Regions from separate parts of the Microlunatus sp. YIM B11417 genome, predicted to be linked through region 1. Evidence: riboswitches for the same ligand, from Rfam matches in the RefSeq annotation. Region 1 holds a riboswitch; the other holds the start of a gene.
What was found. Region 1 has a riboswitch for cobalamin ahead of metE (5-methyltetrahydropteroyltriglutamate--homocysteine S-methyltransferase). Riboswitches for the same ligand answer to the same signal wherever they lie in the genome.
Positions count from the first base shown of each region.

Region 2: another riboswitch for cobalamin. It lies ahead of AC6CCG_RS14505 (ABC transporter substrate-binding protein); the one in region 1 lies ahead of metE (5-methyltetrahydropteroyltriglutamate--homocysteine S-methyltransferase).

Region 1 is NZ_JCAMPJ010000002.1:62,233-65,625, forward strand. It holds gene metE (5-methyltetrahydropteroyltriglutamate--homocysteine S-methyltransferase) at 1-1,519, opposite strand, end outside; cobalamin riboswitch at 1,644-1,815, opposite strand; gene AC6CCG_RS10425 (hypothetical protein) at 1,869-2,564, opposite strand; gene aat (leucyl/phenylalanyl-tRNA--protein transferase) at 2,653-3,363, shown strand; gene AC6CCG_RS10435 (hypothetical protein) at 3,374-3,393, shown strand, end outside.
Region 2 is NZ_JCAMPJ010000002.1:883,188-886,580, forward strand. It holds gene AC6CCG_RS14500 (FecCD family ABC transporter permease) at 1-407, opposite strand, end outside; gene AC6CCG_RS14505 (ABC transporter substrate-binding protein) at 503-1,720, opposite strand; cobalamin riboswitch at 1,808-2,011, opposite strand; gene AC6CCG_RS14510 (PPOX class F420-dependent oxidoreductase) at 2,217-2,639, opposite strand; gene AC6CCG_RS14515 (hypothetical protein) at 2,709-2,945, shown strand; gene AC6CCG_RS14520 (DUF2207 domain-containing protein) at 2,954-3,393, opposite strand, start outside.

The DNA.
Region 1 (3,393 bases):
CGGCGAAGTACTGCACCATGTCGTTGCGCTCCGGCTCGCCGTGCACCAGCACGTCGACCCCGAGCTCGGTCTGCAGCTTGATCACCTCGGCGATCTCGTTCCGCATCGCCTGGTCGTACGCGGCGTCGTCGATCTTCTTCGCTCGCAGGTCGGCCCGCGCCTGGCGCAGCGTGGTGGTCTGCGGGAACGAGCCGATCGTCGTGGTCGGGAACGCCGGCAGCTTGAGTTGATCATGCTGCGCCTCCGCCCGGACCGGGTACGCCGAGCGGCGCCGGAGTTGATCATCGCTGACGGTGGCCAGTCGCTCCCGTACCGCTTGATCACGGACGATCGGCGACGACGCGCGGGAGGCCAGCCGGGTGGCGTTCACGGTCAGCTCGCCGGCCACCGCGTCCCGGCCCTCGTTCAGCGCCCGGGCCAGGATCGCCAGCTCCTCGAGCTTCTGGTCGGCGAACGCCAGCCAGCCGGCCACGGTCGGGTCCAGGTCGGGCTCGTCGGTGACGTCGATCGGCACGTGCAGCAGCGACGACGAGGACGCCACGTCGAGCCGGTCCACCAGGCCGAGCAGCGTGCCGAGCTTGCCCAGCGCCGCGGCCAGGTCGGTCCGCCACACGTTGCGGCCGTCGACCACGCCCGCGATCAGCCGCTTGCCGGCCAGGCCCGGCTGCCCGGCCAGTTCGTCGAGGCTGGCCGCGCCGGGGCCGACCAGATCGACCGCGAGCCCCTCGACCGGAGCCGAGGCGAGCACCGGCGCGGCCTCGCCGAGCCGGTCGAAGTAGCTGCCGATGATGATCTTGGGCCGGTTCGGCACCGCGGCCAGCGTCGCGTAGGCCTCCCGGACCTGTTCCAGCCGGTCCGGTTCGAGGTCGGTGACCAGCACCGGCTCGTCCAGTTGCACCCACTCCGCACCCGCCTCGGCGAGCCGGCCGAGCAGCTCCGCGTACACCGGAATCAGCTTGTCCAGCAGGGAGATCGGCGCGAAGTCCGGGTCGTCGGCGGACTTGGCCAGCAGCAGGAACGTGACCGGACCGACCAGCACCGGACGGGCCGCGACGCCCAGCTCGGCCGCCTCGGCCAGCTCGCCGATGATCTTGGTCGGGTCGAGGATGAACTCGGTGCCGGCCGACAGCTCGGGCACCAGGTAGTGGTAGTTGGTGTCGAACCACTTGGTCATCTCCAGCGGCTGCACGCGGTCGTCGCCGCGGGCCATCGCGAAGTAGCGGTCCAGCCGGCCCGCCTCGGTCGTGGTGTCCGGCACCGCCGCGGCGTGCCGGGGCGGGATCGCGCCGACCATCCAGGCGGTGTCCAGCACGTGGTCGTACAGCGAGAAGTCGCCGACCGGCACCTCGCCGAGCCCGGCGTCACGCAGTCGTTCCAGCCGTTGCCGCCGCAGCGTCGCCGCGGTGTCCAGCAGGGCGGCTGCATCCGTCCTGCCCTTCCAATAGCGTTCGATGGCGCGCTTCAGTTCGCGGCGCCGGCCCTGGCGTGGATAGCCGTGGGTCGTGGCAATCGAAGTCATCTGAAGAGAACTCTCCTTCGCGAGTCCTGCTGATCAGCCGGAGGCGGGCAGCACCGGAAGACCTTCCGGCACGACCTTCCTCCGAGATCGTCACCTCCGCCAGGCGGGCGCCGGGCGGACGGCTGGCAGGTCTTCGGACTCGAGGGCGCGGGCGAACCCACCTACTGGCCGTCGCTTCCCAGGCCGGGGGCCCAGTGCTCGATGACGGCGATCGTTCCCTGATACCGCTGCGGGGCAGTCCCGGATTCGCACCGGGTTCCCTTGTCCAACCGCACCATCACCCTATGCGCGGCACCGCACCGGGCCCGGAATATCTCGCCGTTCAGAACCGGCGGAGCATCACCGGAGGTCAGGCTCGGATGGCGCGGCGACGGACCAGTTCGGTCTTGGCGTACTTGCCGATCTGGTGGGTGGCCATCCCGTCCATCACGGCGCCGACGCCGCCGCCGATCAACGGGATCCGCTTGGTCACGAGCAGGGCGAGGTTGCGGCCGCCGACCGCGGCGAGCAGGCCGGACACGACGGCCTGGGCGACCGCGGCGTCCAGGCCGGGGTCGAAGACCGGCGCGGTGGCGACGGCCAGCGGCGAGGTGGGGAACGTGCCCTCGGCGATCCGCTTGGCCACCTGTTCGCCGCCGAGCAGACACATCAGCAACGCCGTCCGGACCCGGGGATCGTCGAGGTCGTACCCGCGCAGGTGGGCGATCGCGGCCACCATCCGGACCTGCACCACGGCGACGCCGGTCAGGTTCGCCGGCAGCGCGACCGGCAGCGTGGCCAGCCCGCCGATGTTGGTGACGAAGCCCTGCGCCGAGCCGAGCATGATGTGCGACTCGATCACGGACTCGATCGCGTCGTCGACGTACCCGGCGCATTTGGTCAGATGCTTGCCGGCCGCGTGCTTGGCGCTCGGCAGCCGGCCGATCCCGTCGATCGCCGCCTCGACGACCCGCCGCAGCACGCCGCCCGCCGCCTGCGGACCCTGGGTCCGGATCGGTTCGAGCGTGCGCGCGATGTTGCGACCGAACTCCTGTGCTGACGGCATCCGACCTCCCGGGCCACGAAATCACCACCAGCGTACGTGCCCGGGGGCGATGGCGCGTCGCTCGCGCCCGGGCGGCACAATCAAGGGCATGCAGCCGTCGCCGTTCGGTCCGCCGGCGGACTGGCCGGACGAGGACCTGATCGGGTACTCGCACGGGTTCGACCTGGGGCTGGTCGTCGCGGGCTATCGCTCCGGCGTGTTCCCGATGCCGATCGGCCGCGGCACCATGGGCTGGTTCTCCCCGGTCCGGCGCGGCGTCCTGCCGCTGGACGGACTGCGGATCAGCCGGTCGCTGCGCAAGATGCTCAAGCGGTACGAGATCCGGGTGGACACCGCCTTCAGCGCGGTGCTGGACCGCTGCGCCGACCCGCGCCGCGAGGGCTCCTGGATCAACGCCGAGATCCGGGCTGTCTACACAGAGCTGCACCGGGCCGGCGTGGTCCATTCGGTCGAGGCCTGGACCTCCGACGACCGGTTGGCCGGCGGTCTGTACGGGGTCGGGCTGGGCGGGCTGTTCGCCGGCGAGTCGATGTTCCACGACGCCGAGATCGGCCGGGACGCCTCCAAGGCGGCGCTGGTCGGACTGGTGGAACTGCTCCGCGCCGCCGGCCCGGACGGCCGGGTGCTCGACGTGCAGTGGCAGACCGATCACCTGGCCACCCTCGGCGTCGTCGAACTGGACCGGGCCGACTATCTCGGCCTGTTGCCCGCGGCGCTGCGGGCCGAACCGCCGGTCTGGCGGGCCGGTGTCCTCGCCACGCCGGGGACCACCCGCCCGGCCGAGCCGGTGACGGACTAACATCCCGCCAGTGCAGGACGAGCGGAAGAC
Region 2 (3,393 bases), 820 kb from region 1:
ACGGCGAGCGCGCCGGCCGCCGCCGCGACCACCACCCCGGCCCGGCCGGCACCGGTGATCGCGACGAACCCGGCGCCGACCGAGCCGCCGCCGAGCGTGACCAGGGCGACGCCGAGGCTGGCCCCGGACGAGATGCCGAGCACGTACGGGTCGGCGAGCGGGTTCGCGAACAGCGTCTGCATGACCAGCCCGGCCACCGCCAGCCCGGCTCCCGCCGTCGCCGCCGTACCGACGCGGGGGAGGCGGACCCGGTCCAGCAGCGTGGTCCAGGTCGGGTCTCCGGCATCGCCGGTGAAGAGGAACCGGAGCACGGCCGGCACCGGGATGTTGACCGTGCCGACCGCCGCCGCGACCGCGACCACGCCGACCGCGAGCACCAGCAGCCCGGCCAGGATCAGCACCCCCACCCCCCAATTCCGCCGACCGGTCACTGGTGCGGCGACACGCCGCGAGAACGGCTGCTTCGGTGACCGGTCGGCGGATGTCGTGGGGGTGGGGGCGGTCACGAGAGGGGTTGGTAGAAGGTGAAGGTGTGGTCGGGCAGCAGGTCGGGGTGGGTGATCGCGACGAGGTCGGCCAGGGTGAGGTCGGGCCGCAGCACGCCGAGCTCGAAGTAGTTGTTGCCGCCGGCGTCGTTGAGCTGCTTGCTCGGCGCCCAGAGTTTGCCCGACTTGTACGCGGTGAACTCGGCCAGCCGCGGCTCCTCGGCGGTGGCCTCCTTCTTGGTCCGCCAGTTGGCCGTGGTGATCCAGGTCCTGGCCGAGCCCGACTTGCCGAGGACGGCCTCCAGGTCGGTGTTGATCGACCCGGTGGACGGGTCGTCCTGCCACGGCCAGGTGCCACCAGCGTCCTTGATCATCTTGCCCGCGAAGCTGCCGCCGGCCGGGACCGACCAGACGCCCTGGTACGGCTGGCTGAGCACGAGGTCGACCGGTTCGGCGTCGGCGACCAGCTGCTTCGTCCTGGTGTAGTCGTCGCGGATCTTGTCGAAGATCGGTCCGGCCTCGGCCTCGGTGCCGGTCAGCGCCGCGAACAGCTTGAGCCACTCGGCCCGGCCGAGCGGGTCGGTCTCCAGGAACTCGGCGCCGCCGAGCACTCCGATGCCGGCGTCGCGGACCGTCGCATAGGCGGGTGAGTCGGTGCCGTCGGTGATCAGCACATCCGGCTTCGCGGCGACGATCGTCTCCGCGTCCGGCGTCCCGGCGGCCGCGTACTCGGTCACCTCGGCGCCGGAAGCCCGCTTCTTGGCCGCCTCCGAGGAGATGTACGCCTTCGCGGCGACCCCGGTCACCGTGTCCAGCTTGCCGAGCGCCTCGAGGGCGGGCAGGTGTGTCGTGGAGCCCGAGAAGAGGCTCGTCACGGGCGTCGTGATCACCTGCGCGCCGGCCAGGTCACCGGTCAGCTCCGGCTTCGGTGCTCCGCACCGGAGCAGGACGTAGCTCTCCGGCTTGCCGCCGACGACCGGCTGCTTCACCGTGACCACCTGGTACGACCCGTGGTAACTGATCGTGAAATTCTCGGCGAACTCGAGCTGCTGCTTCTGGGGGTAGTAGTCGGCCCCGGGATCGAAGCCCTGGACGCAGCCGGCGCTGTCGACGCCGGCCGGCGCCGAGGACGACGTCTGGGCCGGCGGTGCTGTCGTACCGCAGCCGGCCAAGCCGATCATGCTCGCGGTGATCAACAACGCGAGCAACCGCCCGCGGATGCCGTGAATGCTCACTGGTGCAAGGCCTTCCGGACCTCGGCCGCTGTGCGGCCGGACGTGGATCCGGCGGACCGTCCCTCGCGGCGCCGGACGCCCGGATCGGCGACCCGGACACCAGCGGCAGGTTTTCGGACTCGTGGGTTCCGGCCGTTGCCGACCTGCCGGCGGCCGCCGCTTCCCAGGCCCGCCTCACGGCTCAGGCCCAGTGCGTTCGGCGCGGTCGCCGTCGCCACTCACCGCTGCGGGGCAGTTCCGGGCTCGCACCGGATTCCCTCCCCGCTGGCGGCCGTCAGTCTAATCCCGATCCGCGACCAGGGCGCCCACCCCGGCGCGCACCCGAGCCGGGATGGCCGGCCTCGCCGGGCCATCCGCCGCGACCGCACCGAGCGGACGATCAGCCCCGGCCCTCCGCCGGTTCGGCCCGTCCGCGCATCCAATCGGCTTCGGGCGGCGCGGCCGGACGCTTTCGCTCAGATCTGACCGGAGTCGGAATCCCAGGTTGCCCGGCGCGTCACTCGGCCCAAGGGCCGACGCCGCCGATCCGGTCCACCTCGTAGCGGACCAGGTAGCCCGAGGTTCGCGGCGCCGGGAACTCCTGGCCCGGGCCCACGTACAGCTTCATCCAGTCGTTCAGCAGATCCCAGGCACGGTCGCTCTCGACGACGGTGCCGCGGGCCCGGAGCGTGACGTACGGGTGTTCCAGCTCGCCGGGCGTCCCGGGGGCGAGGAAGGACAGGACGGCTCGCGGATCCCGCTCGAGATTGCGCAGCTTGCGGATCCGGCCGAGGTGGGCCGTCACCAGGTCGTCGCCGTCCAGACCGGCCCAGACGACGGAGACCTGCGGGCCGCCGTCGGGGTTGATCGTGGTCAGGTGTACCAGCGGGCCGGCGGCGATCAGGTCGCGGAGTTCGTTCGGAAGGGTCAGGGTGCTCACGGAAATCGGCAACCGCGACGGGTGGGACGGTTATTCCGACGGCATCGCGGCTCCGGCATGATGTGGGTCATGCCCAACGGAAAGCCCGGTGATCATGCCCTGACCGACATCCTGGTGCACGGGTTCACGGTCTTCGGTGCCGAGCTGGACGGTCTGGTCCGCGAGATCGACGACCTCGGCGGCTCGGCGGACCTGGCCCGCGAGGTGGATCTGCGGAACTACGATCCGCGGCTCGGCGAGCCGGGCGATCGCGCGGAGCTACGGAAGCGGTTGATCACGCTGCGCAATCGGCTCCGGGCCGGCTGAGCCGGGACTCACCAGCCACCGCCACCGCCGCCGCCGACCCCGCCGCCGACCGAGCCGCCGCCGCCGAAGCCGCTGCCGCCGCCGGACCCGGATGATGCGGCCGTCATCGCGGCGCTGCTCGCGCTGGAGAACGCGTCCAGGCTGCTGCTGAAGCCGCCGGAGCCGTAGAACGCCGCGGCCCCGACGTACGGCCCGACATACCAGTCCGGCTGCGGCACGTCGTGGCCTCGGGCGGACAGATCGGCGAAGATCTTGGCCCAGCGGTCGGCAACCCCGAACACGATCGCGTACGGGAGATAGCGGGAGAACAGGTCCTCGCCCTCCTCGAACTTCAACTGCTCGGCCTCGGCGGTCTCCAGGTACAGCCGGAAGCCCTTGGCCTGGTCCAGCATCGCCGTGCCGGTGGCGGTCCGGGCCGGCATCCGGCCGGAGAACACGAAGGTCATCA